Regions from separate parts of the Sodalis sp. RH24 genome, predicted to be linked through region 2. Evidence: predicted binding sites of a transcription regulator. Region 2 holds the regulator's gene; each other region holds the start of a gene.
What was found. Region 2 encodes CRP, which controls carbon source genes, mostly activating them, when cyclic AMP is high. Its sites were predicted from a motif close to ATGTGANNNNNNTCACAT; they were not measured.

Region 1: a site for CRP is predicted at 5,593-5,610, ahead of serA (phosphoglycerate dehydrogenase). Genes of this name have one in related genera too.
Region 3: a site for CRP is predicted at 3,552-3,569, ahead of ACL2XG_RS08720 (ABC-F family ATPase). Genes of this name have one in related genera too.
Region 4: a site for CRP is predicted at 4,498-4,515, ahead of ACL2XG_RS01075 (2-hydroxycarboxylate transporter family protein). Genes of this name have one in related genera too.

Annotation. Positions count from the first base shown of each region.
Region 1 is NZ_CP178729.1:4,493,617-4,501,217, reverse strand. Features, by position in the region: gene ubiH (2-octaprenyl-6-methoxyphenyl hydroxylase) at 1-480, opposite strand, end outside; gene pepP (Xaa-Pro aminopeptidase) at 484-1,797, opposite strand; gene ACL2XG_RS20435 (YecA family protein) at 1,860-2,441, opposite strand; gene zapA (cell division protein ZapA) at 2,655-2,984, shown strand; RNA gene ssrS (6S RNA) at 3,025-3,208, shown strand; gene ACL2XG_RS20420 (5-formyltetrahydrofolate cyclo-ligase) at 3,438-4,037, shown strand; gene serA (phosphoglycerate dehydrogenase) at 4,168-5,400, opposite strand; gene rpiA (ribose-5-phosphate isomerase RpiA) at 5,716-6,372, opposite strand; gene ACL2XG_RS20405 (LysR family transcriptional regulator ArgP) at 6,590-7,483, shown strand; gene ACL2XG_RS20400 (oxidative stress defense protein) at 7,539-7,601, opposite strand, start outside.
Region 2 is NZ_CP178729.1:4,090,576-4,098,176, forward strand. Features, by position in the region: gene ACL2XG_RS18435 (ABCB family ABC transporter ATP-binding protein/permease) at 1-1,031, opposite strand, end outside; gene ACL2XG_RS18440 (aminodeoxychorismate synthase component II) at 1,232-1,807, shown strand; gene argD (bifunctional acetylornithine/succinyldiaminopimelate transaminase) at 1,966-3,192, shown strand; gene ACL2XG_RS18450 (YccS/YhfK family putative transporter) at 3,209-5,281, opposite strand; gene crp (cAMP-activated global transcriptional regulator CRP) at 5,335-5,967, opposite strand; gene ACL2XG_RS18460 (hypothetical protein) at 6,135-6,323, opposite strand; gene ACL2XG_RS18465 (OsmC family protein) at 6,283-6,705, shown strand; gene ACL2XG_RS18470 (phosphoribulokinase) at 7,124-7,601, opposite strand, start outside.
Region 3 is NZ_CP178729.1:1,896,789-1,904,389, reverse strand. Features, by position in the region: gene ACL2XG_RS08740 (flavin reductase family protein) at 1-608, opposite strand, end outside; gene ACL2XG_RS08735 (DksA/TraR family C4-type zinc finger protein) at 768-1,034, opposite strand; gene dps (DNA starvation/stationary phase protection protein Dps) at 1,165-1,671, opposite strand; gene ompX (outer membrane protein OmpX) at 2,357-2,875, shown strand; gene ACL2XG_RS08720 (ABC-F family ATPase) at 3,592-5,187, shown strand; gene moeB (molybdopterin-synthase adenylyltransferase MoeB) at 5,311-6,075, opposite strand; gene moeA (molybdopterin molybdotransferase MoeA) at 6,085-7,320, opposite strand.
Region 4 is NZ_CP178729.1:244,188-251,788, reverse strand. Features, by position in the region: gene ACL2XG_RS01100 (ester cyclase) at 1-123, shown strand, start outside; gene ACL2XG_RS01095 (DUF554 domain-containing protein) at 363-1,079, shown strand; partial or broken gene ACL2XG_RS01090 (IS66 family transposase) at 1,172-1,489, opposite strand; gene ACL2XG_RS01085 (helix-turn-helix domain-containing protein) at 1,623-2,486, opposite strand; gene ACL2XG_RS01080 (NAD-dependent malic enzyme) at 2,576-4,261, opposite strand; gene ACL2XG_RS01075 (2-hydroxycarboxylate transporter family protein) at 4,644-5,987, shown strand; gene ACL2XG_RS01070 (cytochrome b) at 6,193-6,789, shown strand; gene ACL2XG_RS01065 (YceI family protein) at 6,776-7,348, shown strand; gene ACL2XG_RS01060 (TonB-dependent siderophore receptor) at 7,415-7,601, opposite strand, start outside.

The sequences.
Region 1 (7,601 bases), 400 kb from region 2:
CGCCACCAGCAGCGAGCCGATCAGCTCCGTCCCGTTGTCAAGCCGCGCCAGGATATCGTCCTGGCGGCGGGTAATATCCGTAAGCGTCGCGGGGCAGTGCAGCCTTACCCCCGGCGCCTGGCGCAGCAGGGCAAATAAACGCTGCCCGGCGTCGTGCAGCTCCACCACATAACCCAGCGCGGGCACGCGGTAGTCGCGCGCGGACAGCGAGACTTTACCCGGATAGCCGCTATCGCTGACCTCGACACGGGTGATGGGCGTGGCGCAGGACATCAGCGAAGGCCAGACACCGATGGCGGTTAATTGCTGGCTGGTGCCCTGGGCCAGGGCGATGGCGCGGGCGTCATAACCGGGATGGCGCCGGCTTTCCGGCGCGGCCGCTTCCACTAAATCGATCTCCAGCCGCCCGCCGGTCAGGCGGGACAAGGCCAGCGCCAGGGTGGCGCCGGCCATGCCGCCGCCGATAATGATCACCGACATAGGCTAGCGCGCCGCCGCCATCAGCGCTTCGATGGCATCCGGGTCCTTGACCACCGATGCGGTGAGGTTGTCGTTGCCCTGTTCGGTGATAACGATATTGTCCTCGATGCGGATGCCGATGCCGCGATATTGCGGCGGCACATCCGCGTCCGCGGCTATATAAATGCCCGGCTCGATGGTCAGCACCATGCCCGGCTCCAGGGTCCTGCCCCGCTCCGGGGTGCCGTAGTCGCCGACGTCGTGCACATCCAGCCCCAGCCAATGGCTTAAGCCGTGCATAAAGAACTGCCGATGGGCCTGGGCGGCGATAAGCCCGTCCACGTCGCCCTTCATTACGCCCAGCGCCACCAGCCCGGAGACCATAACCCGCACCGCCTGTTCATTGACTTCGCGGATACTGGTGCCCGGCCGGTACAACGCCAGGGATTTCTCCAGCATCGCCAGCACTATGTCGTACACCGCCCGCTGCTCGGGGCTGAACTTGCCGTTCACCGGGAAGGTGCGGGTGATATCGCCGGCATACCCCTGGTATTCACAGCCGGCGTCGATAAGCACCAGATCGCCGTCGCGCATCTGCGCCTCGTTTTCGGTGTAGTGCAGAATACAGCCGTTTTCGCCGCTGCCGACGATGGTATTGTAGGAAGGATAGCGGGCGCCGTGCCGGTTGAATTCATGCAGGATTTCGCCTTCCAGCTGGTATTCATACTGCCCCGGACGACAGGCCCGCATGGCGCGGGTATGCCCGAGCGCGGTGATTTCGCCGGCGCGGCGCATGACCGCCAGCTCCTCCGCCGATTTAACCAGCCTGAAATCGTGCACCCAGGGGCGCCAGTCGGTAAGCGTGGCGGGCGCGCGCAAATGCTGACGGTAGCCGCGGCGCAGGGTATCGAGGGCGTTAAACACCAGGGTATCGGCAAAGGCGTATTGTCCCTGGGCGTGATAGACCACATCCAGTCCGTTCAGCAGCAGGTGCAACTGATGATTGATTTCGTCCCACGGCAAGGCCCGGTCCACGGCAAGTCTGGCCGGGGCGGCCTCCTGGCCCAGGCGGCGGCCGAACCAGGTCTCGGCGCCGGGATCGCGCACCCGGTTGAACAGCACGCTGTGCGAATGGGTCGCGTCGCTTTTGATAAGCACCAGCGCCGCCTCCGGTTCGTTGAACCCGGTGAAATACCAGAAGTCGCTATTCTGGCGATAGGGATATTCACTGTCGGCGCTGCGCGTCGCCTCCGGCGCCGCAAAAATGACGGCGGCGCTGGCCGGAGCCATGTTGGCCAACAATGCCTGCCGGCGGCGTAAAAATTCTTGTGATGTCATCACTCTCTCCTGCCTTGCCATACTCTCAACAATTCAACGGGCGGTGCTGCCGGTTGCGGCGATCAGTGCAGCGTCGGCTTTGGCTTTTCCAGCGGGCCGGCGTGCTCCGAGCGGGTAAATCCATTATGGCAAAGAATGGCGGCCATACGCACGTATTCAACGACTTCCTCCAGCGACTGCGCCAGCTCTTCCTGATCTTCATCTTCGTCATAGCCGAGCTGGCCGATATTGCGCAGATCGTCGATGGCTTCCTTTAGCTCGCCCTTGATTTTATCCAGCTGCGGCTGCATCACGCCCAGCCCCAGCAGGAAATGATTTACCCAGCCGGCCAGCGCGTCCACGCGCTCGAATACCGTGGCGCGGTCGTCGTCGGGCAGCAGCAGCTGAAACATAAACTCCTCGTCGTCCAGGGTTTGCGCGGTGGCTTCGTGCAGCTGGCGCAGCGGGTCGGCCAGGGTCTGGGAAAAGGCCATGCCCTCGTTGGTCAGCTCGTGCACCAGCGTCTGCCAACTGTGATCCTTGTTGCCGCCGCACAGCATGCCGCTTATCAAACCATGCATTTCCGCCGGCGTCAGCGCCACGGCCTGTTGGTTAAGCAGTTGGGTCAGGTTATCGTAGTCGGGAAAGGTATTTTGTATAGACATGCGCTTTCATCGTCGTTGGCAGGATAAGTTCGTGTTATGCTACCACCAAGGTCCGTAGCTATACCAGAAAGGGCGTGTATCTTCTGTTTTATATGGATTCTTCTGTTTGATATAGCGCATGGATATAGAGTATAGTTGCGCCCGCCCTGTGCTCCCGCAATGGTGAAACGGGAGTGGCCTGGCGTCGGCGCGGTAACAAAGCAGGAAGGTGGTATGTCCGCACAACCGGTAGATATTCAAATTTTTGGCCGCACGTTAAGGGTAAATTGCCCGCCGGAACAACAAGAAGCGTTGAACCAGGCGGCGGAAGATCTTAATCAGCGGTTGCAAGATCTCAAAGTTCGCACTAGAGTCACCAATACAGAACAGCTTGTTTTTATCGCGGCACTGAACGTATGCCACGAACTGGCGCAGGAAAGAGTTAAAACCCGTGATTACGCCGCCAACATGGAACAGCGGATCCGGTTACTGCAGCAGACGATTGAGCAGGCACTGGTAGAACAGGGCCGTATCTCCGAGCGACCAGGCACGCAGTTCGAGTAACGATAGCCGCCGGGAAAATCCCGCGGAACAGGAATACAAAATTTCTCTGAGGTGTTCGCCAGCGGGCCCGTCCCCTGAGCCGATAATTTTTACCACAAGAATGTGGCGATCTGTAACTGGTGCGCAAGCTCGGTTCGTCCGAGAAGCCTTAAGGTTATAACGCTGCGTTCACCTTGAACCATGGGTTCAAGGGTTACAGCCTGCGGCGGCATCTCGGAGATCCCTTTATAGCGTAGCGTCGGCTTGCATCAGCAGCGGACGCGCGCGTCAGCGGCGCGGCTTGGTACGGCTCTCGGCACGGCGTATCAGGCTTCCCCCCCCTGCCACACTCTATTCCCCGACAGCGTTTTTTCAGACCCGATTTCTTTATCCGCGTACGTTATGACATCCCCCCGGACCGTCTTTATGACATACTTTATTACCTTCTTATTCCGGTATAGCGCGTAATCAGCCATGACCCAGTCGCCCGAAACGTCCCTGCAGCGGCAAAGCCTCCGCAACCATATCCGCCGGCAACGCCGCCGGCTCACCCCGGCCGAACAGGCCGCTGCGGCCGCGGCGCTGGTCAAAACCCTGCTGGCCGACCCGCGGGTTACCGCGGCCCGCAGCCTGGCGCTGTTTTTATCGTTTGACGGCGAGCTGGATACCCGGCCGCTTATTGAGGCGCTCTGGCAACGCGACCAGCGCGTCTATTTGCCGGTGCTGCACCCTTTCAGCCCGGGCCACCTGTTGTTCCTGCGCTACAGGCCCGATACGCCGCTGGTGCTGAACCGCCTGCATATCAGCGAGCCGCGGCTGGACGTGACCCAGCTCTTGCCGGCGCGGCATCTCGATATACTGTTTACCCCGCTGGTGGCCTTTGATGCCCGGGGCCAGCGCCTGGGCATGGGCGGCGGCTTTTACGATCGCACCCTGCGGCACTGGCGGCGCGGCGCCGGCTTCTACCCCATCGGGCTGGCCCACGATTGCCAGCAGGTGGACGCCATACCGGCGGAGCCCTGGGATATCCCGTTGCCGGAAATTGTTACCCCGTCGCGGCACTGGCGCTGGTAAACCGCCGGGGACGGATGGCAGCCCTTGGCCCGGTGGTGTACCCGGCATGCACGGTAAGCTGGCGGTACCCATAAAAAAACCCCGGCTCGCTAAGCCGGGGCTGGGGTCGACCACGTCAGGCGCGCAGCTATCAGTACAGCAGGCGGGCGCGGATAGTGCCGGGTATCGCCTTCAGCAGCTGTAGGGCGGTATTTTCGGTATCGGTTTCCACATCAATGACCACATAACCGATTTCGGGCGTGGTTTGCAGATACTGGGCGGCGATATTGATGCTTTGCTCGGCAAAAATCTGGTTGATGCGGGTCAGGATCCCGGGACGGTTTTCATGGATATGCAGTAAACGGCTGACGTTATCACCATGTTCCGGCAGCGAGACTTCCGGGAAATTGACCGCCGACAGGGTCGAGCCGTTATCGGAGTATTTGGCCAGTTTGCCCGCCACTTCCACGCCGATATTTTCCTGCGCTTCCTCGGTGGATCCGCCGATATGCGGCGTCAGGATCACATTATCGAATTCACACAGCGGCGAGTTGAACGGATCGCTGTTGGTGGCGGGCTCTTCGGGGAACACGTCCACGGCGGCGCCGGCGATATGTTTACTGGCCAGGGCGTCGCACAGGGCCGGGATATCCACCACCGTACCGCGCGAGGCGTTGATAAACAGCGACCCCGGCTTCATATGGCCGAATTCTTCCTTGCCCATCATATTGCGGGTGGACTGGGTATCCGGCACATGCAGGGAGACCACGTCGCACATACCCAGCAGCTCAGGCAGCGAATCCACCTGGCGCGCGTTGCCCAGGGACAGTTTGCTCTCGATATCGTAATAGAACACCTGCATCCCCAGGCCTTCCGCCAGGATACTCAGCTGGGTGCCGATATGGCCGTAACCGATGATGCCCAGTTTCTTGCCGCGCGCTTCATAGCTGCCGCTCGCCTGCTTGTTCCACTGGCCGCGGTGCGCTTTGGCGTTGGCCTCCGGGACGCCGCGTATCATCAGCAGCATTTCGCCGAGCACCAATTCCGCCACGGAGCGGGTATTGGAAAAAGGCGCATTGAATACCGGCACGCCTTTTTTCAGCGCGGCTTTCAGATCGACCTGATTGGTGCCGATACAAAAGCAGCCGACGGCAACGAGTTTTTCCGCCGCGGCAAAGATGTCTTCCGTCAGGTGGGTACGGGATCGGATGCCGATAAAGTGCGCGTCGCGCACGGAGGCTTTCAGTGCCGCGGAATCCAGCGCGCCCTTATGGTATTCAATATTGGTATAACCGGCGCGTTTCAGGTTATCCACCGCGCTGGGGTGAACACCTTCGACCAACAGAAACTTAATCTTATCTTTTTCCAGCGATACTTTTGCCATTTCCCGACCCTTTTTGAGACTTCAGATGCGACTGCAACACACAGCACCCGGACAAAATAACAAAAATTACCGTGGCGGCAACAGGGCCGTTTATCCTTAAGACAGCATAAGACGCAGCCATAAGCGATTGCTATGGATAAATCCTCTGGTCTGGTGGAGAAGCGTCATATATATAGCAGGCCGATGGCATAAATGTGACATTTATCACTGAATTTCGCCTGCGGCGATAAAAGATGCTATGTAAACAAAATTAACATCCACCGCCGCCGGCGTGGAAAGCCGGCGGCGGCGGCGGGCGGCGGTAAAACCGGCCTGTTACTCGATAACCTGAACGCCCCCGGCGGTGCCGATCAGCGCCACATCCGCGCCGCGCCGGGCAAACAGGCCCACGGTCACCACGCCGGGCAGGCTGTTGATTTTGTCTTCCAGGGCCACCGCGTCCAGGATGCGCAGGTTGCGCACGTCCAGGATAATATTGCCGTTATCGGTTACCACGCCCTGGCGGTACTCCGGCAATCCGCCCAGTTTCACCAGCTCGCGCGCCACATAGGCGCGCGCCATCGGGATCACTTCCACCGGCAGGGGAAAATTGCCAAGGACGTCCACCCGTTTGGATCCATCGACGATACAGATAAATTTACGCGCGACCGCCGCGATGATTTTTTCGCGCGTCAGGGCCGCCCCGCCGCCTTTGATCATCTGCATCTGGCCGTTGATTTCATCGGCGCCGTCGACATAGATGTCCAGCACGTCGACGCTGTTGAGATCCAGCAGCGGGATACCGAGGCTCTTCAGCTTGGCCGAGGAGGCGTCCGAACTGGAGACCGCCCCTTCGATTTGATTCCTGATGCTGCCCAGGGCATCGATAAAATGCGCGGCGGTGGACCCGGTGCCGACGCCGACGATCGTGCCCGGTTTCACATACTTCAATGCCGACCAGCCCACCGCCTTTTTCAGTTCATCCTGCGTCATAAATAATTAAGCCCTTGGCTACGGAAAGTGGGCGGTATTATAAAACAATATCATCGCCGATGGCGTGAATTCCGCCACAACCCGCCGCATCCCGGATGCCCGCGCCTGACATGGCTAAAATTTTGCGTCCGCAACCGGGTCAATCTATGGCATAGTGAAAACCGGTGACCAAAAAGTACCTATTGATGCACAGAGATATCGACGCAGGGGATAAAGAATGAAACGCCCGGACTATCGGACGCTGCAGGCGCTTGACGCCGTGATACGGGAACGGGGTTTTGAACGCGCCGCGCAAAAATTATGTATCACCCAATCCGCGGTATCGCAGCGCATAAAACAACTGGAAAACCTGTTCGGCCAGCCGCTGCTGGTGCGTACCATTCCCCCACGGCCCACCGAACAAGGGCAAAAGCTGCTGGCCTTGCTGCATCAGGTGGAATTGCTGGAGGACGAATGGCTGGGCACCGATAACGGCAGCGACACGCCGCTGCTGCTGTCGCTGGCGGTGAATGCCGACAGCCTGGCGACCTGGCTGCTGCCGGCGCTGAAACCGGTGCTGACCGATTCGCCTATCCGCCTTAATTTACAGGTGGAAGATGAAACGCGTACCCAGGAAAGGCTAAGGCGCGGCGAAGTGGTGGGCGCGGTCAGTATCCAGCCCCAGCCGCTGCCGAGCTGCCTGGTGGATCAACTGGGCGCCCTGGATTATCTGTTCGTGGCATCCCAGCCTTTTGCCGATCGTTATTTCCCCCACGGCGTGACGCGCAGCGCGCTGCTGAAAGCGCCGGCGGTGGCGTTTGACCATCTGGACGATATGCACCAGGCGTTTTTGCAGCAGAACTTTGACCTGCCGCCGGGCAGCGTGCCCTGCCATATCGTCAACTCATCGGAAGCCTTCGTGCAGCTGGCGCGCCAGGGCACGACCTGCTGCATGATCCCGCATCTGCAAATCGAACGGGAGCTGGCGACGGGCGAACTGATAGACCTGACGCCGGGCCTGTACCAGCGCCGCATGCTGTTCTGGCATCGGTTTGCGCCGGAAAGCCGCATGATGCGCAAAGTGACCGACGCCCTGCTCTCCCATGGCCGGCAGGTCTTGCGCCAGGCCTGAGGGCCGCACAGCGCCGGCGCGCCCCGCAGTGGGACGCATCGGCCACACCCGCCGCCTAGGGCTGGCGTTGCAGCTCGAACACGACATCCACCTGATCGTCAAAATGGATCGCCTGCTG
Region 2 (7,601 bases):
CCGCGGGTAACGCGCAGCGGCGCGGCGCCAGGGCGATCTTCAATTTCTCTTTCCAGCGTGAGCAGATCAAACATATTATCCATATCGATCAGCGCCTGGCGTATTTCCGCATAAATAAAACCAAAAAAATTCAGCGGCTGATACAACTGCAGCAGATAAGCGTTAACCAGTACAAAGTCGCCCAGGGTCATGGTGCCCTGGGTAATGCCGCGCGCCGCCATGGCCATCATCGTGACCAAACCGACGGAAATCACCGCCGTCTGGCCAATGCTCAGCACCGTAAAGCTGAATTGGTTTTTAATGGCGGCGCGCTCATACAGCCGACGCGAGCTGTCAAAGCGCTGGCACTCGAACGCCTCATTGCCGAAATATTTCACGGTCTCGTAATTAAGCAGGCTGTCGAGGGATTTATTACTGGCGTCGGCATTGGCCTGGTTTAATTCGCGGCGAAAGCGGGTACGCCATCCCACCGCCGTAATGGTAAACAGGATATACGCGCCGACGGTGGCCATAATCGCCACCGCGAACCAGATGTTCAGCAGCCGCCACATAATGGCCGCCACCAGGCTGATTTCAAATAAGATGGGCACGATGGAGAACAGTACGCGCGACAGCACCGTCGAGACCGCCTGGGTTCCCCGCTCGATGGACAGGGACAACCCGCCGGTGCGCCGTTCCAGATGAAAACGCAGGCTTAGGGCATGCAGCTGGCGGAAAACGCGCAGGCCCAGCAGCCGGGTGGCGTTTTGGCTGACATAGATAAACATCACGTTGCGCAGTTCATCAAATAACGATGCGCAGACCCGCGCCAGACCGTAGGCGAGGATAAGCCCGATGGGCACGGCCAGCAGCCGCGCCTGGTCGCCGCCCAGCCGGTCGACGATGGCTTTATAGGCCAGCGGCACCAGCGACGTGCCGACCTTGGCCACGATCATAAACAGCAGCGCCGCCACCAGATAGTAGCGCAGCTTAGGGTTATTCTTGGGCCACAGGTAAGGCAGCAGTATTTTCAGCGGCTTATAACGGTACATGCGTTGTTTTTTTATCCCTGACGATATGACAATATGGCCGGTAGCCTGCGGGCGGGCGTCGGGTGAATATCACACAGGTCCTGATCTCCTGTCCAGGCAAAGGACGCTATCCTGTGTAGCTGGCGGGGCACGGGCCGCTATCTAAAATGCATCCTGTTGTTATTCAATAAAAATCTATTTACCAGTAGGATATACCGGCGATGTTGCTGCTTATCGATAACTATGACTCCTTTACCTACAACCTGTACCAATATTTTTGCGAGCTGGGCGCGCAGGTAGAGGTATGGCGCCACGACCGGTTGCAACTGGCCGATATCGAGCGCATGGCCCCGCGGCAACTGGTGATTTCCCCGGGTCCCGGCACCCCCGACGAGGCCGGCATTTCACTGGCGGCTATTCGTCATTTTGCCGGCAGGATACCTATACTCGGCGTCTGCCTGGGTCATCAGGCCATTGCGCAGGCTTTCGGCGCCCGCATCGTGCGCGCAAACCAGGTGATGCACGGCAAAACCTCCGCCATTATCCATGACGGCCGCGGCGTCTTCGCCGGGCTGGCCCTGCCGCTGACGGTCACCCGCTACCATTCCCTGGTGATCGACCGCGCCGGCTTGCCCGATTGCCTGGAGGCGACCGCCTGGAGTCTGCGCGACGGCGCGCGGGATGAAATTATGGGCATCCGTCATCGAACCCTGCCGCTTGAAGGTGTACAGTTTCATCCTGAAAGCGTGCTCAGCGAGCAGGGACATCAACTCCTGGCGAACTTTCTTGCGTGTTAGCCGATCGGCATGTTGATATAGCATTAACGGACAAGGCCACGGGCAGCGGCTTTTTTTCGCTCTGATAGTGATAAAACGATTGCACTGGAGTGATTTTTTATTCATATTTTATGACTATAATATCACTTCTTGATTTGTTGCGGACCGGGTAATTACATATGAATACAGATAATAGCGCAGTAACGCGGGAAACTTTCGACCAGGTTATTCTGCCGGTTTATGCACCGGCGCAGTTTATTCCGGTCCGGGGCAAGGGCAGCCGGGTATGGGACCAGGACGGAAAGGAATATATTGATTTCTCCGGCGGCATTGCCGTCACTGCGCTGGGACATTGCCACCCGGCGCTGGTCGCGGCGCTGAAAGCCCAGGGCGAAACCCTATGGCACACCAGCAACGTCTTTACCAACGAACCGGCGCTGCGCCTGGCGCGCAAGCTGATTAACGCCACCTTTGCCGACCGGGTGTTTTTTGCCAATTCGGGCGGCGAGGCCAATGAAGCGGCGTTTAAGCTGGCGCGTCACTACGCCATTACCCGCCACAGCCCCTATAAAACCAAAATCATCGCTTTTCATAACGCGTTCCACGGCCGCACGCTGTTTACCGTTACCGTGGGCGGGCAACCAAAATATTCCGACGGCTTCGGGCCAAAACCGGCGGATATCGTCCATGTGCCTTTTAACGATCTGGCGGCCGTCAAGGCGGTGATGGATGATCATACCTGCGCCGTGGTGGTGGAGCCGATTCAGGGTGAAGGGGGCATTATGCCCGCCACGCCGGAATTCCTGCAGGGCCTGCGCGATCTGTGCGACCAAAATCAGGCGCTGCTGGTGATGGACGAAGTGCAGTGCGGCATGGGGCGCACCGGCAAGCTGTTTACCTATATGCACTATGGCGTAACGCCGGATATTCTGACCACCGCCAAGGCGCTGGGCGGCGGTTTCCCCATCAGCGCCATGCTGACTACGGAAGAGATCGCCTCGGTGATGAAAGTGGGCACCCACGGCACCACCTATGGCGGCAATCCCCTGGCCTGCGCGGTATCCGAGGCGGCGCTGGATGTGATTAACCAGCCGGAAGTCCTGGCGGGCATTAACGAAAGGCACGATCGTTTCGTCAGCGCGCTCCAGGCGATTGACGACAAATATCAGGTATTTTCGGATGTGCGCGGCATGGGCCTGCTGCTGGGCGCCGAACTGCGGCCGCAGTTCCATGGCCGGGCGCGCGAGTTCCTGCACGCCAGCGCCGCGCAGGGCCTGATGATCCTCAACGCCGGTCCGGACGTCATCCGTTTCGCGCCGTCGCTGGTGGTGGAGTTCGCCGATATCGAACAGGGCATGGCCCGGTTTGAACAGGCGGTGGCGCAGGTTATCGCCGCCAAACCCTAAGGCGCGCGGCGGGAGACTAATGGCTTAACCGGCGCGCCAGCCAGTTGCCGTGCTGCGGCCGCTGGCGCCAGGCTACCGATGAAATCGTATGCATCACGCCCAGATGGAACAGAATACGCCGCAGATGGCGTTCCATCAGGGTGCCGGGCAGCTCCGGCGTTTCGCCGGCGGCATCCATCACCGGGCTGTCTGAGCTTGGGCCGTCATATTCCAGCCGTTGCTGGCAGCGCTGCAGCGCCACCTCGCAAGAGGCCAGGTACTTTTGCGCCAGCGTCGGCGTCAGCATGTAGTGATCCCGCGCCAGGATGGTCATGGCATTGATGTGCTCGACGATGAACTGGCTATGGGTCACCCATAAACGCATATCGGTCAGATAGCGCGAATTAAACGCCGGCTCCCGCATCGCCTGGCTAAGCGACGTAAACAGCGCGTTGTGCGCCTGGTTGACCTTCATGCGCGCGTAGGCCAGCGCCGCCGGCTCGGGGGCGGGTTGCAGCAGCAGTCGCAGCGCGTCCTGGTCCCGCTCCAGCGCCAGATGGGCGTTTTTGCGCAGCATACCGCTTTGCCACTGCGGCCATAACCACAGCATGCCGCCGAACGCCAGCATACAGCCGATCAGCGTATCCACCAGCCTGGGCACCAGGAAATGCGCGCCGTTCAGCGACAGTAGCTGCAACGTATACACCGCGGTCACCGTCATGCCGATCATCGCCAGGCCGTAATTTTTGCGCAACACCAGGTAAGACGCCAGCGTCAGGAACAACATGCACAGCAATACCGTGCCGTCGCTCAGCCTGAATTGCAGCGTGCCGGCGGCAATCACCAACCCCGCCAACGTGCCCAGGGCCCGATGCTGGATCCGCACCCGGGTGGCGTTATAGCCGTTCTGGCTGACAAACATCACCGTCATTAAAATCCAGTAGGGTTTGGGGAGATCCAATACCAGCCCCAGGCTGCTGCCGATGGCCAGCATAATCCCAAGCCTTGCCGCGCTGCGCAGCGCCATGGATTTAAAGGAACAGTAGCTGACCAGCGCATGCCAAAACGACAGCCGCTGCTGGTTGTCGGCCATCAGGTCGCGGCGGTAAAGCGGGCGCTGGGTACGCAGCAGCCGGGCGATACGGCTGAAATGGTAATAACAAAACTGTCCGACCGGATTATCCGGATGCCGGTCGGCAATTTTTTCCAGGGCCGACAGCGCGGTGGCCATGTTAAAACGCCCCGGCTGCCGGTGATAGAGAATATCATCCGCCAGTACCCGCAACCGCGCGGCAATCAGCCGGGCGTTATAGCGGATAACCGCCTCGGCGTGGCTTTGCGCCACCAGTTTTTGTACTTCGTCCGGCTGGTGCAGGCTGACGGCGATATGCTCCTGCAAATCCAGCGCCACCTGGAAAGAACGCAGCAGGCGTTTGTACTGCAGCTGATCATTGGCCGACAGCATATAAAGCTGCTGGTATACCTGGGCAATCAGATCAATCACCGCCTGCTGGCGGGCAAACAGCGGCGGCAGGGCGGTTTCCGGATCGGTATGCTGTGTCAGCAGGGTATATTTCGCCTCGATATAATCCGCCAGCTCCCGATACAGCAGGCTAAGCGATTCCCGCATCGGCTGCTCCTTCCACAACCGGAACCACAGGGCGTTGAACAGCCCGTACCAGGCGGTGCCGGCAATATACAGCAGCGGCGGCACGGCGGGCGGCACATTGCCGGCCAGCCCCAGGGTAAAGATGGCGGCGATAAGCGCGGCGGGCAATAAACGGCCGTGCAGCGGGCTGATTTCACCGGTAACGCCGAACAGCAGCGCCAGGCCGAGCATCACCAAGGGCAACGGCACCGGCACGGCCAACAGCACCTGGATCAGCACGCTGCTCAGCGCGAACAGCACGCCGCCGACGGCCAGTCGCTTGAAAAACCGTTTATGCAGGGTATCGAGGCCGGCGATATTGCAGCAGGCAGGGACCAACGAAAACAGCAGGCCGTTTTGCAAGCTGCCGAATAACAGGCCGGCGGCCACCGGCAGGCATAGCACGATGGTTTGCCGCAGGGCATAGTTTACTTCAGGGTGGTAGATTAACCGGCGCCACATACTGTCAGCAAAAAAAGCGTGGTACGAAGCACCACGCCTGTATAACGGGGCTATCAGCGCGTGCCGTAAACAACAATGGTTTTACCGTGCGCGGATATAAGATTTTGATCTTCGAGCATTTTAAGAATACGTCCTACCGTCTCGCGGGAACAGCCGACAATCTGGCCGATTTCCTGACGGGTGATTTTTATCTGCATGCCGTCGGGGTGGGTCATGGCGTCGGGTTGTTTCGCCAGGTTCAACAGGGTTTGCGCTATGCGTCCGGTAACGTCCAGGAATGCCAGGTTGCCGACTTTTTCCGACGTTACCTGTAAACGACTGGCCATTTGCGCCGACAGGCGCATCAGGATATCCGGATTCACCTGAATCAGCTGCCGGAATTTTTTATACGAAATCTCGGCGACTTCACAGGCGGTTTTCGCCCGTACCCAGGCACTGCGTTCCTGACCTTCCTCGAATAGGCCGAGCTCACCGATGAAATCTCCCTGGTTAAGATAGGAGAGAATCATCTCTTTGCCTTCTTCATCCTTAATCAGCACCGCCACGGCGCCCTTAACGATGTAGTAAAGCGTTTCAGCCTTTTCACCCTGATGTATAAGTGTACTCTTCGATGGATACTTATGAATATGGCAATGAGACAGGAACCATTCGAGAGTCGGGTCTGTTTGCGGTTTGCCGAGAACCATTCGCTGTTATCCTCTTTTGTCATCGCTATCCCAGGTTCGGGACATCGTATTCCCTGTTACGGCGCTTGTATTATTCACTCTGACTCCGCGTTTAAACGGAGCGACGTAAGGGAACTTATTAGGGTCTGGTAATGTGATGTTCCGATCGATCTCTTGCCCTTTCATTATCATGAGGCCGATCCAGCCTTGTTTTTAGCATAGGTTTGAAGCAGTGTCTTCTGTTGTCTTGCTTCAGCATGAAGTATGTTCAGTAACATTGCCAGTTTTCCAACAAAAATGTAGTCTGCTGGAAAGCTTTTCATCAGGAGTATCATAATGCAGGCACGGGTCAAATGGGTAGAAGGGTTGTCTTTCATGGGCGAATCCGCCTCGGGCCACCAGGTTTTGATGGATGGGAACGCGGGCGAAAAAGCGCCCAGCCCAATGGAAATGGTATTGATGTCGGTCGGCGGCTGCAGCGCCATTGATGTGGTATCGATTTTACACAAAGCGCGGCAGGACGTCCGGGACTGCGAGGTCAAACTCACCTCCGAGCGCCGCGACGAGGCGCCGCGCCTGTTTACCCATATCAACCTGCATTTTATCGTCACCGGCGCCGGGCTGACCGACAAGGCGGTGGAGCGGGCGGTGACGCTATCGGCGGAAAAATACTGCTCGGTCTCACTGATGCTCGGCGCGTCGGTCAATATGACCCACAGCTTTGAAGTGCGCGACGAACACCACGCCCCCGCCGCCTAACCGGCCCGCCAACACCGCACTCAAACCCGGCGTGTTCAAGGGAGAGCGCGCCAATGGGGTCGAATCGGGCATGGTTTCTCTGCCCGACCGAGCGCCCCATGGCACGGTATGCCCGCCAACACCGCACTCAAACCCGGCGTGTTCAAGGGAGAGCATGCCGATGGGGTCGAATCGGGCGTGGTGTTCCCGCCCGACCGAGCGCCCCACGGTATGCTAGGCCCGCCAACACCGCAGCGAATCCTGGCGTGTTCAAGGGAGAGCATGCCGATGGGGTCGAATCGGGCGTGGTGTTCCCGCCCGACCGAGCGCCCCACGGTATGCTAGGCCCGCCAACACCGCAGCGAATCCTGGCGTGTTCAAGGGAAAGCATGCCGATGGGGTCGAATCGGGCGTGGTGTTCCCGCCCGAGGCCTCGAGTTTACTTAATTTCCTTTCCTTCCAGCAACTGCTGTACCAGCGGCCCCATAATCAGCTCCATCGCCAGCCCCATCTTGCCCCCGGGCACCACCAGCGTATTAATATTGGAAATAAAGGAGCCTTGCAGCATCGCCAGCAGATAAGGCAGGTCGATATGCGCCAGGCTACGGAAATGAATAACGACAAAACTTTCGTCAAGTGAGGGAATCGCCTTGGCGGCGAAAGGGTTCGACGTGTCGACGGTCGGCACCCGCTGGAAATTGATATGGGTGCGGGAAAACTGCGGCGTGATGTAGTTAATATAATCCTCCATCGACCTCACCACCGAATCCATCACCGCCTCGCGCGAATGCCCCCGCTCGCCGGTATCGCGCACCAGTTTCTGGATCCACTCCAGGTTGACGATGGGCACCACGCCCACCAGCAAATCCACGTGCTTCGCCACGTCATGGCTATCGGTTACCACGCCGCCGTGCAGC
Region 3 (7,601 bases), 2.2 Mb from region 2:
TCAAAGCGCTGCTCGTCCGAAATGCCGTAATACGCGCTCGGCCCTCCGGCGCGCAGTATGGGATGCGCGGCGGCGGTTTGGTATACGCCCTGCTCGTTAAACAGCTTTTTATCAATATGTACCGCTACGACTTCACCCAATATCAGCCAGCTTTCGATTAATCCGCCCTGGGCGTCCTGCAACTGGATGCATTGGGTTAACTGGCACTCAAAATTGACCGGGCTTTCGGCGACCCGGTGCGCGGCCACCCGCGTTCCCTTGATGGGCGTCAGGCCGGCAAAGCTGAATTCGTCCTGTCCTGCGGGCAGCGAGGCGGAGCTGTTATTCATCGCATCGGCCAGTTCGCGGGTCGCCAAATTCCAGACAAACTCCCCGGTGGCGGTGATATTGGCCACGCTGTCCTTCCAGCCGACGCTGCAAAATCCGATGATCGGCGGATGGTAGTTAAAACCGTTGAAAAAACTATACGGCGCCAGGTTGCGCTGCCCTTGCTTATCGACCGAGGCAATCCAGCCGATAGGCCGCGGACCGATAATAGCGTTAAACGGATCGTGCGGCAGGCCGTGCCCGTGACGCGGTTCATAATAATAACGGGAAGATGAACTCATGGTTTCTCCAACACTATGGACATTTACGCCGGCGACGGGCATCGGCTTCTGTGCCGCCGGTAGCGGGCTTCGCACCGTGGTTAACACGTGGGATCGCGTGGGAAAGGGCGGCAATCCCCGGCGTGGCGAGGTTGCAATAATAGTGTACTCAGGGAGCGCTCAGCGCAACTGGCTGTCTTTACTTCCCCGGCGGTTATAGCCACTGTGGGCCAGCTGTTTTTTATCTTGTTCGGACTGGCAATGCACGCACAGCTGCACACCGGGCAACGCCGCGCGCCGCGCCTGCGGAATAGGTTCGCCGCACTCCTGGCAATGATGGGCGCTTTCTCCTTGCAGCAAAGCGCTGCGCGCCCGCTGCACCGCGTCGTTGATGGTGGAATCGATTTGATCTTGTACCGCGCCTTCCGGCGCCCAGCCGCTTGCCATGGGATCGCTCCTCCCGTTAAGCCGGTGTGAAAAGTCAAAAAAGCCGGCAAGGTCATTACGCTGCCGGCTTTTGCTGCATTCAACTGATTAGCCGGCGCTAGTGCATCGCACCCACCGGCGAAGCAAGGTATTATTCGATATTAGACTCGATAAACCACAAGAATTTATCCAGATCGCGCGAAGCGGCGGTCAAGATATCAGCAGTATCTTCGTCGTCTTCTGCTTCGGAAATCGCCTTGCGGGTGTCGTTCGCCACCACGCCATAACGATCCGCCAGCGCTTTCAGATGATCCTGAACGCTGTGGATATTGGTCGGATAGCTGGTCAGCGGGGTCTTGTCATTGGTGACCTGTACGGTACCCAAGGCGACGCCGCCTAGCTGGACCACGCGTTCGGCGATGGTGTCCTGATGATCCTGGATAACGGTACGGAAACCATCAAGCATTTCGTGTACCGCGATAAAATTCGCGCCGCGCATGTTCCAATGGGCTTGCTTGGTGATCAGCGCCAGGTCGACATACTCGATCACCAGACGGTTTAACAGCGCGATACTGGAGACCTTGACCGACTCTTCCAGATCGTTACGCGTATAAATAAGTTCGGAAGATTTCGTTTTAACCAGTTTAGCGGTACTCATCATTAATCATCCTCTTAATTGATCATTATTAATTTCGTTCAGGCATAAAGTATAACAGCGTTTCGCAATCCTGCATCCTATCACTCATATCGCCGATACCTCTCAGTGTCGCCACCGCTGAACGCATTAAACAGCTTAGCAGGATAAAAGACATCAACCATGAGAGTACTCCCGGCATCACAACCGCGTTTTGTTGTTTCGGGCCGGTAATACAAATGGTTTTCATTTAAAATAATGCCTCTAATAATTATTATAGCAAAAAGTCTCTGGTTCAGCACAGCGTGCCGCAGAAACAGGCGCTGAAAATCAGGCAGAACGGCTGTGAAAGGAGATGCATTTTGTGTTCCAAAATGCCGTAATAACATAATTAAATAGTAGTGGCGGTTTTTATGAGCAGAAAATATGAGGGCGGCGACATGAGTTGTGAAAAAAAATCACGCGCATTGCACGATAGTGGTCTATTTTTTAGTCATTCAGTTCGGATTAATCTGGATATGTTGTAAGGATACGTAAAGTCTGATTTGTGACATATAGCACAAAACATAAGTAAAATGAATGGGATAGAAAGCTTTGAAAACTTATGTTACACGATACGTTTACTTGGACAACATTTATTAAGCAGAGTTTCGTGCTACTTTTTGTTATATTTTCATGGTTAGGACGTAAATTCACATTTGAGGTGGTTATGAACAAAATTGCATGTCTTTCAGCGTTAGCTTGTGTATTGGCAGTAGCGGCGGGTTCGGCGACTGCGGGCGAAAGCACCGTTTCCGCGGGTTATGCCCAAGGTGATATGCAGGGCGTCATCAACAAGGCATCGGGTTTTAACCTGAAGTACCGTTATGAAATGGATGATAGCGCGCCTTGGAGCATGATCAGCTCCTTCACCTACCTGGAAAAGAACCAGGCTGAACAAGGCACCTACGAAAAAGGCACTTACTACGGCATCACCGCCGGTCCGGCTTACCGCATTAACGATTGGGCCAGCGTATACGGCGTAGTCGGCATGGGCGTGGGCCAATTTACCGACAACGCGCAAGACGGCCGCGATTCACACCGCACCAGCGACGTTGGCGTAGCATACGGCGCAGGCTTGCAGTTCAACCCGATGGAAAATGTCGCGTTTGACGTTTCCTACGAACAAAGCCGCATCCGCAGCGTAGACGTTGGCACCTGGATCGCAGGCGTTGGTTACCGCTTCTAATTTCCCTTCTGCGATCGGGCGGCGCCGGTTTTCCGGTTAACGACCCCGGTGTGGACATGATAAGCATGGCTGAGCATTTCAGCCATGCTTTTTTTTATCCCGGCCGCGCCCTCCCTACTTGGGCAGCGACACTTGTCCCGTATCGCCCATCCACCCTCCGGCCCGTATCAGGGCGCGCATGCTGTTCATAGCGCCGCTGCGTTTTTATATTCTTCCTGCCGCCAGAGCAGTATTTTAAAGAAGGGCAATGGTGAGCCGGGAATAATGGGCTATGGCATGCCACACCGCTATAGTGTCTCTCTTTTATCCTGCCTGACGGGACGCCCTTATTTATCGGTTATGCATTATTAGCGGTCGCCCTGGCGGGATGCTGGCGAAATGACACTGTATTTATCCTGCTCGGCGGGTAAATAAGGTATACCCTTATGATATGACAACCCTGATATTTATTGATGATGTTAATATGACAAAATATTAAATCAAATAATAATGCCTTATATTGGTTAGCGGGCCGAAAGAGGCGCGTAAGTTGCGGCCATCAGGGGCCGTTTTGCCGGCCGCGAACGCGGGCCGCGGTGCGCCAATCGGGCTCGGGGCCGCGTCGGGCACGCCAATTTTAATGCTTATGGCCATGGGTGCACACAGAGAGAGCAATTTTACAGCGGAGTGTGGCATAATGTGGTTAATGTCACGTTTTTAATGAAGAGTACCTCCTTTTGCTAATCTGTAACAACATCACCATGCAATTCGGTAGCAAACCGCTATTCGAAAATATTTCCGTAAAATTTGGCGGCGGCAATCGCTACGGCCTGATTGGCGCCAACGGCTGCGGTAAATCCACCCTGATGAAAATCCTGGGGGACGACCTGGTGCCCAGCGGCGGCCATGTCAGCCTTGACCCGAATGAACGCCTGGGCAAGCTGCGCCAGGATCAGTTTGCCTTTGAACAGTATACCGTGCTTGATACCGTCATCATGGGCCATGCCGAGCTCTGGGCGGTGAAAGAAGAGCGCGACGCCATCTACGCCATGGCCGAGATGAGCGAGCAGCAGGGCTATCGGGTTGCCGATCTCGAAGTTCTGTACGGCGAGATGGATGGTTATACCGCCGAGGCGCGCGCCGGTGAGCTTCTGTTGGGCGTCGGCATTCCTCTTGAGCAGCATTACGGTCCGATGAGCGAAGTGGCGCCTGGCTGGAAACTGCGCGTGCTGCTGGCGCAGGCGCTGTTCGCCAATCCGGATATTCTGCTGCTTGACGAACCTACCAATAACCTGGATATCAATACCATCCGCTGGCTGGAGCAGGTATTGAACGAGCGCAACAGCACCATGGTCATTATTTCCCATGACCGGCACTTCCTGAATATGGTCTGCACCCATATGGCGGATTTGGATTACGGTGAACTGCGCATCTATCCCGGCAATTACGACGATTATATGACCGCGTCCACCCAGGCGCGCGAACAGCTGATGTCCGGCAACGCCAAGAAAAAGGCGCAGATTGCCGAATTGCAGTCCTTTGTCAGCCGCTTTAGCGCCAATGCGTCCAAATCACGCCAGGCAACCTCCCGCGCCCGCCAGATTGAAAAAATCAAGCTGGACGAGGTGAAGGTGTCCAGTCGCCAGAATCCATTTATCCGCTTCGAGCAGGATAAAAAATTGTTCCGCAACGCCCTGGAAGTACAGCAGCTGACCCAGGGTTATGACGGCCAGCCGCCTCTGTTCAGTAAAATAAACCTGATGCTGGAAGTGGGCGAAAAGATGGCGGTGCTCGGTCCCAACGGCATCGGTAAAACCACCCTGCTGAAAAGCCTGGTGGGCGAGCTGCCGCCGGTGGGCGGCACCATCAAGTGGTCCGAGAACGTCAGCATCGGTTATTATGCCCAGGATCATTCCAGCGAGTTCACCGAAAACATTAACGTGTTTGACTGGATGAGCCAATGGAAACAGCCCAGCGACGACGAACAGGCGGTGCGCAGCATCCTTGGCCGGTTGCTGTTCAGCCAGGACGATATCAATAAACCGGTCAGCGTCTTATCCGGCGGCGAAAAGGGCCGCATGATGTTCGGCAAGCTGATGATGGAAAAACCCAATATCCTGCTGATGGACGAACCCACCAACCATTTGGATATGGAATCCATTGAGTCGCTGAACTCGGCGCTGGAACTGTACCAGGGGACGCTGATATTTGTGTCCCATGACCGCGAATTCGTCAGTTCGCTGGCGACGCGCATCCTGGAATTAACGCCGGAAAAAGCGATAGATTTCAGCGGTAACTATGAAGATTACCTGCGCAGCCAGGGTTTAAACTAAGCTGATGACGGTTTAAACGCCGTTTTAAGCGCCGGCCCTGGTTGCGCGGGGCCGTTCCATTTCTCCTATTGCCGCGCAGTGTTCGCCGGAGCAACGCCGCCCGCGCCAAACGCGATTTCCCTCTCAGCCGGGCGACGCCGTCCCACACACGGCGCAATGCGGATCCCGCGGCAGCACCATCTCCCGAAACTGCAGCGTCATGGCGTCATACATGACCAGCCGGCCGGCCGGCGGCTTGCCGAACCCTGTCAGCAGCTTGATAGTCTCCATGGCCTGCAACGAGCCGATAATGCCCACCAACGGCGCCATCACGCCGGATTCCGCGCAGGTGAGGCTGCCTGCGCCGAACAATCGGCTCAGGCAGCGATAGCAGGGTTCGCCGGGCTGGTAGGTAAAGACGCTGATTTGCCCCTCCATACGGATCGCCGCACCGGACACCAGCGGCGTCTGGCGGGTGAAACACAGCCGGTTGAGCTGCTCGCGCGTCGTCACGTTATCGGTGCAATCCACCACGACGTCATGCTGCGCGATAAGCTCGGTCAGCGACTCGTCGTCCAGGGCGGCGTTGCGCGTGGCGATAGTGACATGGGGGTTAACCGACGCCAGGGCAAGGGCGGCGGAATCGACTTTAGCCATGCCGATGCGCCGATCGTCGTGCAGTATCTGGCGTTGCAGATTGGACAGCGCCACAATGTCGAAATCCAGCAGGGTGAGCTGTCCTATGCCCGCGGCAGTGAGATACAGCGCCGCGGCGCAGCCCAGCCCGCCCAGGCCCACCACCAGCGCACCCGCGTTTTTCAGCCGTTCCTGGCCGTCAAAATCAAAGCCGCGCAGCATGATTTGCCGGTTGTAGCGCAGCATTTCCGCATGAGTTAATTCGTCCGCCACGGTCCGGCCCTATGATAACAACAGATGATTAAAGGGTTCGATATCCACCCATTCGCCCACGGCCACGTCATCCTGCTCGGCCGGCAGCACGATAAAACAGTTGGCGGCGCTGAAGGAGCTGAAAACATGGGATCCCTGCGCGCCGGTGCCGGCGACCTCGATATCGCCGCGGGGCGTGGTATGGAACACGCCGCGCTGAAAATCCATCCGGCCGGGCGTTTTTTTAAGCCGCGTCAGCGTTCTGGCGCGCAGCCGGGCGGGTAACCGCCAGTGCGCCCGCCCGGCGAGCCTGGCTATCAGCGGCTGCACCAACTGGTAAAACGTCACCGCCGCCGACACCGGATTGCCCGGCAGACCGCAGAACCAGGCGTGCTCCAGACGGCCGAAGGCAAAGGGTTTGCCGGGTTTCATCGCCAGTTTCCAGAAGCTGATTTCACCCAGTTCTTCAAGGATGGTTTTGGTATAGTCCGCTTCACCCACCGACACGCCGCCGCTGGTAATCACCAGGTCGGCCCGGCTGTCCGCCTGGCGGAATGCGGCGCGCAGGGCCTGGGCGTCATCGGCGATAATGCCCAGATCGATAACCTCGCAGCCCAGCTGGCGCAGCATCAGGCGTACGGCGAACCTATTGGTGTCGTGGATTTGCCCGGCGGCCAGGGGCGCCCCTATGGGCTGTAATTCGTCGCCGGTGGAAAACAGCGCCACCCGTGGCCGTCGCACCACGTTGATGTCCGCTATGCCCAGCGACGCCAGCAGCGGCAGCTCGCTCACCCCCAATGCGCGACCGGCGGACAGGACCTGGTCACCCAGGCGGATATCGTCGCCGATACGGCGAATATTCTGTCCCGGTTTTACCGGGGCGGTAAAACACACCCCATCGCCGGATAATTCGGCCTGCTCTTGCATTATTACCGCCTCCGTCCCGGGGGGAACGGGCGCGCCGGTCATGATGCGCACCACGCTCCCCGGCGGCCAATCGGCCGCGAAGGGCTTGCCGGCAAACGCTTTACCGGCTACCGGCAGCGGCGCGCCGGCGGCGATATCGGCCAGGCGCACCGCATACCCGTCCATGGCGGAATTATCAAACGGGGGAACGTTTACCGGGGAAATTACCGCGGCGGCGGTGATGCGCCCGGCGGCGTCGGTCAGCGCCAGCGTTTCGCGTTCGGCGAGCGGCCCGACCCGGGAAAGCATTTTTTCCAGCGCCTGTTCAAGCGTAAGCAGGGACGAATTCAAGGATGCCATATCAACTCCTGTAGCGTCGGCCGTTAATCCAGCGGCCGGAAGGGCAAGTATGCCGTGGCTTATTATGCCAGAAAACCTATGCCAAAAAATAAGGCGGGGAAGTAAATGCGCAAGGGATTGGCTTTGCCGCTTTTTAGCTAAGCTTAAGCGGCGATTTTACCTAACGAAAGGCCATTATTGTTGATGCCGTCAATAGTGACATTTCCGCTTTACACTGGCGGGCTGGGTTAATATAGTCAAAAATAATAACTAAATAGTTCTATGTCACATTTATTTAATTA
Region 4 (7,601 bases), 1.6 Mb from region 2:
GGCAAGCCATTTAAGCTGACGATGGCCACCCTTGGCCATTGGACTAAAAGCGGCGTGATGGATGAAGAGTATTTGTTCTGGGACAACGCCTCGTTTATGCAGCAAATTGGATTGGCACATTAATATTATCCTAGGCGCTGGGAATTGACCCCCGGCGCAGATAAAATTGGCGATTCACGCGGCCAGTTCTTCTTCCTGGCGATTTTTCCAGCTTTTTATGTGCGTGACTTCAGCTGTATGTACACCGCTGACGCTCAGCCAGTGCACGATGGGAAGGGGTAGTCTGGTTTACCTTAATTCCTATGCCTGAAAACGACGAAAAACAAGATAACAAATCTATATAGGATAATCATGAGGATATCATGTTAGGACCATGGCTTAATAGTGCGGCAATTATCTCTGGGGGACTGCTAGGCATTTCATTCGCCAAACATGTACCAGAGCGGCTACGTGAAGGATTACCCGCAACTTTTGCGCTGGCATCGATATCGATCGGTATTGTGATGGTGATAAAAGTACAGAATATGCCGGCGGTAATTTTCGCATTGATCCTTGGAACCACATTAGGTGAATTGTTTTCCCTGGAGCATGGCGTTAAATGGGGGGCAGGAAAGCTTCAGTACTGGCTATCCCGAGTCATCAAAACCCGTAGCACTATGCCAGCAAAAGAATTCGCCCAAAGTTTTACCGCTATGATTGTCCTGTTTTGTGCCAGTGGACTAGGCATAGTCGGCGCATTGACCGAAGGATTCGAAGGTAATTATCAGCTGCTGCTGGTTAAATCGATTATGGACTTTTTTACCGCGATGATTTTTTCGATGTCACTTGGGATTACCTTAGTGATGGTGGCCATACCCCAGTTGTTAATCCAGAGCGCTTTATTTGGACTAGCGGTGTGGATTATGCCATATATGGATAAGGCGGCTTTCGCCGATTTCTCGGCCTGCGGTGGTATAATTATGATTGCCGTGGGACTTCGCATCGCACAGATTAAAATTTTTTCCGTGGTGAATTTTTTACCAGCGCTATTGTTTGTTGTGCCACTTTCTTTTGTATGGAGGGCACTGATGACAGCTTGAAAAAAAATTCTCTGTCGTGCCATTTTTTTTTTGCCACTATAAAAAATTGCCGCGGCATCATAGTAGGCGACCGTCTAGCGCCGTATTGCCCCTTACTCAGCAGGGATGTCGAGGTGCCACGGCAGGAGATCTTTGATCTTGTTGATGGGATGTTCCGCGATAACTGCCAGCACATGACGCAGATACGCTTCCGGTTCCACCCCGTTTAGCTTGTGCAACGCCCGTTCACCGCCGCGGTCCGAACCGAAGAACAGGCAATTTTTGCGGCCCGGGCTCACTACCCGCAGCGCGTTTGCGGCGATATTGTTATCGATCTCCGCCCAGCCATCGCCGGCGTAGTAACACAACACCTGCCAGTGATTCATCAGATAGTTGGACGCCTTCGCCGTATCGGCCTGGCGCGACAGCGTGGTAAAGGCCCTATCAGTAACGATCGGGATCGTGCTTCGCACCCCTGCCTTCGTTACCCGGCCGGACGCCCCCGGATACAAATATCACCCGCACAGCGCATTGGGATACCGCCAGGCAAGGACAACGATGTCTTCAGCGGTATACCGGTATCAGGTATTGGCAATTCGATTGATGCAGCGTTGCTATCTCCTCTTTGCCTTGCGGATAAAAGCACTCTATATCCGGCCCCTGACGGCGCGTTAATTTCAGCTTTGGCAAATAAGTGTCATACAGCATCAAAATAAAATTCTGCAGGCCGCCCGTATCTCCGTTATAGGTAAATAGCGCGTATTCACCGCCCGCCAGTATTACCGGTTGACCTATGGGGGCATACTTTGGCTGAAGCGCAGTGGTGTAACGGAATATGACTTCCTGCCCCATTTCAGGGCTTTTATTCGGCAGTACATGATTTAGACCAAACAAGACGGACGGTAAGATCCGCGCTTGCGCCAAATAGTGAAACCAAAAATCCGTATGCAAATCGGCGCGAAAAAAAGTGCTATCCCGCCCAAGCGACCCGGTATAGCTGCTGGTGACGCCGTATAACTGCACATCCCGTAAGGTGACATAGGTGAGCGGCGGTATAGTCGCGGCGCCTGGTCGTATCGGAGGACAAATGCCAAACGACGGCCACTCCGTCGTATCGCGGTAAAAGGCGGGCGTTTGGCCAAACTGTTTTTTAAACGCCCGGGTGAAGCTCTGCCGGGAGTCAAAATGATATCTGATGGCAATACCAATAATGGGTAAATCGGTGACGCATAACGCCACCGCTGCCCGGGACAATCTGCGCGCCCGGGTATATGAACCCAGCGTCGTACCGGTTATTCTGGAAAACATACGTTGTAAATGCCATTTTGAATAACCTGATTTACTCGCAATCCGATCCATTATTAATGGCTGATCCAAGTTATTTTCCAACCAGCCCAGCAGGGCAAAAATGATGTGGGAGGGATCCATCGGCATTCCTCATAACACTCATGGGCATAAAAAAACACAAACCGGGTGCCGGACCGATAGCCCCAACCCCCAGGTGGCGCATAAACGATTTAAAAAGATGAGTGTTTATAATGGCTATAACCACCCTGCCAATAATTCTGCTCCAATGACCGGGCAAGGTCCTTTTCCGACATGACCGACGCCACGCCTTCTTCCTGGGCGGTTTTGGCCACCTTAACGGCGATCGCGCGCGATATTTGCTGAATATCATTCACCGGCGGCAGTAGCGGCCCCGCGCCGGTCATCGCCAATGGCGAAGTGGCCGCCAATGCCTGGCTGGCCGCCATCAGCATGCCATCGGTGACGCGGCTGGCGCCCGATGCAAGAATGCCCAGCCCCAGGCCAGGGAAAATATACGCATTATTGCATTGGGGAATATCATAGCGTCGATCCTGGTAAATCACCGGCGCAAACGGGCTGCCCGTCGCTATCATTGCCGCGCCTTCGGTCCAGGCGAGCACGTCCTGCGGCCGGGCCTCCGCGCGCGATGTCGGATTGGACAGCGGCATAATAATCGGCCGCGGGCAGTGGCGCAGCATTTCGTGCACGATTTCCTCAGTAAACAGCCCTGTCTGGCCGGAGACGCCGATAAGCACGCTCGGCTTGGCGTGACGCACCACGTCCAGCAGCGAGACGCTGGGTGTAGTCAGGCCCCAGCCGGCGAGCGAGGAGCGGGCGGTCACCAGCCGGCGCTGGAAATCAAGCAGGTTGGGCATATCGTCGGTCAACAGACCAAATCTATCGACCATAAAGACCTGGGCACGGGCTTCTTTTTCTCCGGCCCCTTCCGCCATCATTTGCGCGATGATATTTTCAGCAATGCCGCAGCCGGCGGAACCCGCCCCGAGGAATACGACCCGGTGATCGCGTAACCGGCCGCCCGCGGCATGGCTGGCGGCGATCAGGGTTCCCAGCGTTACCGCGGCGGTACCCTGGATATCATCGTTAAAACAGCACAGCGTATGGCGATAACGTTCAAGCAGCGGCATGGCGTTCTTTTGGGCGAAATCCTCGAACTGCAACAAGACGCGGGGCCAGCGGGTATTGACCGCCACGATAAAGGCGTCGATGAAGGCCATATATTCGTCATCGTTTATGCGCGGGTGCCGCCAGCCCATATACAGCGGGTCGTCCAGGCACTGCATATTGTTGGTTCCGACGTCCAGCATGATCGGTAACGTTTGTGCCGGATTAATGCCGCCGCAGGCGGTATATAAAGAGAGCTTGCCGATAGGAATGCCCATGCCGCCAATGCCCTGATCGCCCAACCCGAGAATGCGCTCCCCGTCGGTAACCACAATGATTCTGATATCATGTTTAGAGAAATTCTGCAGCATGTCGTCAATACGATCCCGGTCCGGATAGGCAATAAACAACCCTCTGGCGCGGCGATAGATCGCCGAAAATCGCTCGCAGGCCTCGCCAACCGTTGGGGTGTAAATAATCGGCAGCATTTCGTCAAGATGATAACGCAACAAATTATAAAACAATGTCTCGTTGGTATCCTGGATATTACGCAAATAGATATGTTTCGAAATATCCCGTTTAAATTGGCAGTATTGAGAATAAGCGCGCTCCGTTTGCTCGCCGATGGTTTCGACCTGATTCGGTAACAGTCCGCAGAGATTGAGGGCGCGACGCTCTTGTTCGGTGAAAGCCGATCCCTTATTCAGCAAGGGATTATCCAGCAGCAATGACCCGGTATAATGTGTGTACAACGTTTTGCACGATGCCATTTCACAACCCTCGCAGATAACATCAATAAATACGCTTGTATTTATATTTTTCCACTCACAGCCGGCGAGCAGCTTGGCATAAAGCAGTTGTCCGCACCCGGCTAAAAAACCCATCAGTGGTGACTGTTATAGCATGTCAGGTTGCAACTCTCAGTTAAATTTAATTATTAATATGCATTTTTAACTATTTAAAGTTTTTTAATTAAACAAAGATTAATTAAATTACCAAAAAGATTGTGTGATGAGTAGCGCACACAAATTATACGTCTGAGTATAAAATAAAACATCATAATTTTATAATATGTATTTAACGTCAGCTATTTAATCAATAAAACCCATTAACCTCTTATCAGCGCACCGCCAAAACAGCAAGGTGATTATAATGGAAAAAATCGACAAACCAATTGAGAATTATGAAAAAACAGCAACGTCGCCCTCATCGACATTCTTCAGGCAATGCAACGGCGCTGATATCAGTTCGGTGCCGTTGATTCTTTTCATTACCATCGCCAGCATCGTGTTTATTTCCGCCTATTCCAGCTACCTGCCTAAAAATATGATTGGTGGTTTGGCCGTCATTATGACCCTGGGATTTTTGCTGTCGCATATTGGCCGACGGATTCCCGTGCTGCGCGATATTGGCGGCCCAGCCATTCTTTGTCTAATGGTACCGTCGGTAATGGTTTTTTTTGGCGTTTTTAAAATTAATACCCTGGAGACGGTACACCTGTTAATGAAGGAGGCCAACCTGCTGTATTTTGTTATCGCCAGCCTGGTGGTCGGCAGTATCCTCGGCATGAACCGTATTGTCCTGGTGCAAGGCATGATCCGTATGTTTATACCCTTGCTGGCGGGAACCGCAACGGCGGCGATAAGCGGATTGGTGGTGGGTAAATTATTCGGGTATAGCGTTTACCATACTTTTTTCTTTATTATCGTCCCCATCCTGGGCGGCGGGATTGGCGAAGGTATTTTACCCCTTTCCCTGGCTTATTCCGCCATCCTGGGCGCCTCGCCGGATGTTTACGTGGCGCAGTTGGCTCCCGCCGCCGTCGTGGGCAATATTTTCGCTATCGTCTGCGCCGGCGTGCTGGCCCGTTTGGGCACCCGCCGCACTCACTGGAGTGGCGATGGCACATTAATCAGGTCGGCGGCGGAAAATGCCTTGTTTGCCCGAAAAGAAGAAGAACGTCCGGTGGATTTTGCGCTGATGGGCGGCGGTTTATTGATGATTTGCACCTTTTTCATCGTTGGGGGATTAGTCGAAAAATGGGTTCATATTCCCGGACCGGTATTGATGATTCTGATTGCCGTACTGTGTAAATACGCGCGGGTGATCCCGGCAAAGATGGAGGAAGGAGCCCATAGTTTTTATAAATTTGTATCCACCACACTGGTATGGCCGCTTATGATTGGACTGGGCATGCTGTATGTCCCGCTGGAAAGCGTCGTCGCGGTGTTCTCCCTCGGCTATGTGATCGTCTGTGCCTCGGTGGTCATTTCCATGGGCGTCGTGAGTTTTCTGATTGCGCCTTATCTCAATATGTACCCGATCGAGGCCGCCATCGTCACATGCTGCCACAGCGGACTGGGCGGGACCGGCGACGTTGCCATTCTATCAGCGTCAAACCGCATGTCATTGATGCCGTTCGCCCAGATATCCACCCGGATCGGCGGAGCATCGACGGTCATCGGCGCCACATTACTCCTTGGATGGCTGATCTAGCATCCGCTACCGGGCCTATGCCAACGCCGTTCTCCGCGGGCTTAAAAATAACCTTGCCCACGTCTGATGCCAACATTTCCAAGGCAGGACTCGTTGTTTCTATTTACAAAACTTTAACGTATTTGACACGACTTAAATTGCTTTTTTATTTCAATCTGTTTTATTTGTTGACCAAGGGTAACGCAACCCACGAGGACGATGCCTTATGCGCTGGCGCAACTCAGCCGACAGTTTCGGCCATATCAGCATTGCTATCCACTGGCTGGTGGCGTTGGCCGTTTACGGTATGTTTGCGCTAGGCCTGTGGATGGTGACGCTTGGCTATTATGCGACCTGGTATCATCGCGCGCCCGAACTGCACAAAAGCATCGGCTGTCTCCTGTTCGCCATGATGATCTTACGCCTGATCTGGCGTTTTATTTCCCCGCCGCCCAAACCCCTCAGCCATTACTCGCCGCTGACCCGCGCCGGCGCGGTGCTGGCGCATTGGACTTTATATATCCTGCTCTTCGCCCTGCTTACCAGCGGGTATTTGATTTCCACCGCGGACGGGCAGCCGATAAATGTATTCGGCTGGTTTTCCGTTCCGGCCACCCTGAGCGGCCTGGCGGGGCAAGCCGATTTAGCGGGCGACATCCATTTGTACCTGGCGTGGTGCGTGGTGATCCTGTCGGTATTGCACGGCCTGGCCGCGTTAAAACATCATTTTATCGATGGCGACATCACGCTTAAGCGGATGCTTGGGTATCACCTTCATCAACCTGCGCAATATAAGGAAAAACACCATGCTGAAAAAGACTAGCCTGGGCCTGGCGACGGTCGCGTTATTTTTCGCCTCGGGCATAGCCGTTGCGGCGGAGTATAAAATCGATAAACAGGGCCAGCATGCTTTTATTCAATTCAAGATCAAACATCTTGGCTACAGCTGGCTCTACGGCGGTTTTAGGGATTTTGACGGCGGCTTCACATTCGACGCTGATAATCCCGCCGCCAGCAAGGTGAACGTGGTGATTAACACCGCAAGCGTCGATACCAATCATGCGGAACGCGATAAACATCTCAGGAGCGCGGAGTTCCTCAACGTAGCACAATATCCCCAGGCCACCTTCGCCTCCACGCAGGTGAAAAAAGACGGCGATGAATGGGATATCACCGGCAACCTGACGTTAAACGGCGTGACCAAACCCATTACCCTGGAAGCCAAATTGGTCGGCCAGGGCAACGATCCCTGGGGCGGCTATCGCGCGGGTTTCGAAGCTGAAGGAACCCTGGCGCTAAAAGATTTTAATATCACCACGGATCTGGGTCCGGCCTCGCAGCAGGTGGACGTGCTTATTTCAGTTGAAGGGATCAGGCAGTGACCTGCCGGCCATCCCCGTTTTTTCACCGCCGCCAGGGTTCTCTGCTGTCCGGCGGCGCAATATCCGTCAGAACGACGTGGTTAAGCCGGCATAATAGGCTCGTCCTGGTTCGTTATATGTTAATGCGCCTTCGTTTTCACGATAAATGCGTTTATCCAGCAGATTGCTGATACCGACATTGACCCGGACATTTTTTGTCACATCGTAATTCAGGCCGACGCCCAGCACGGAATAAGCCCCCAGTTCTTTGCTG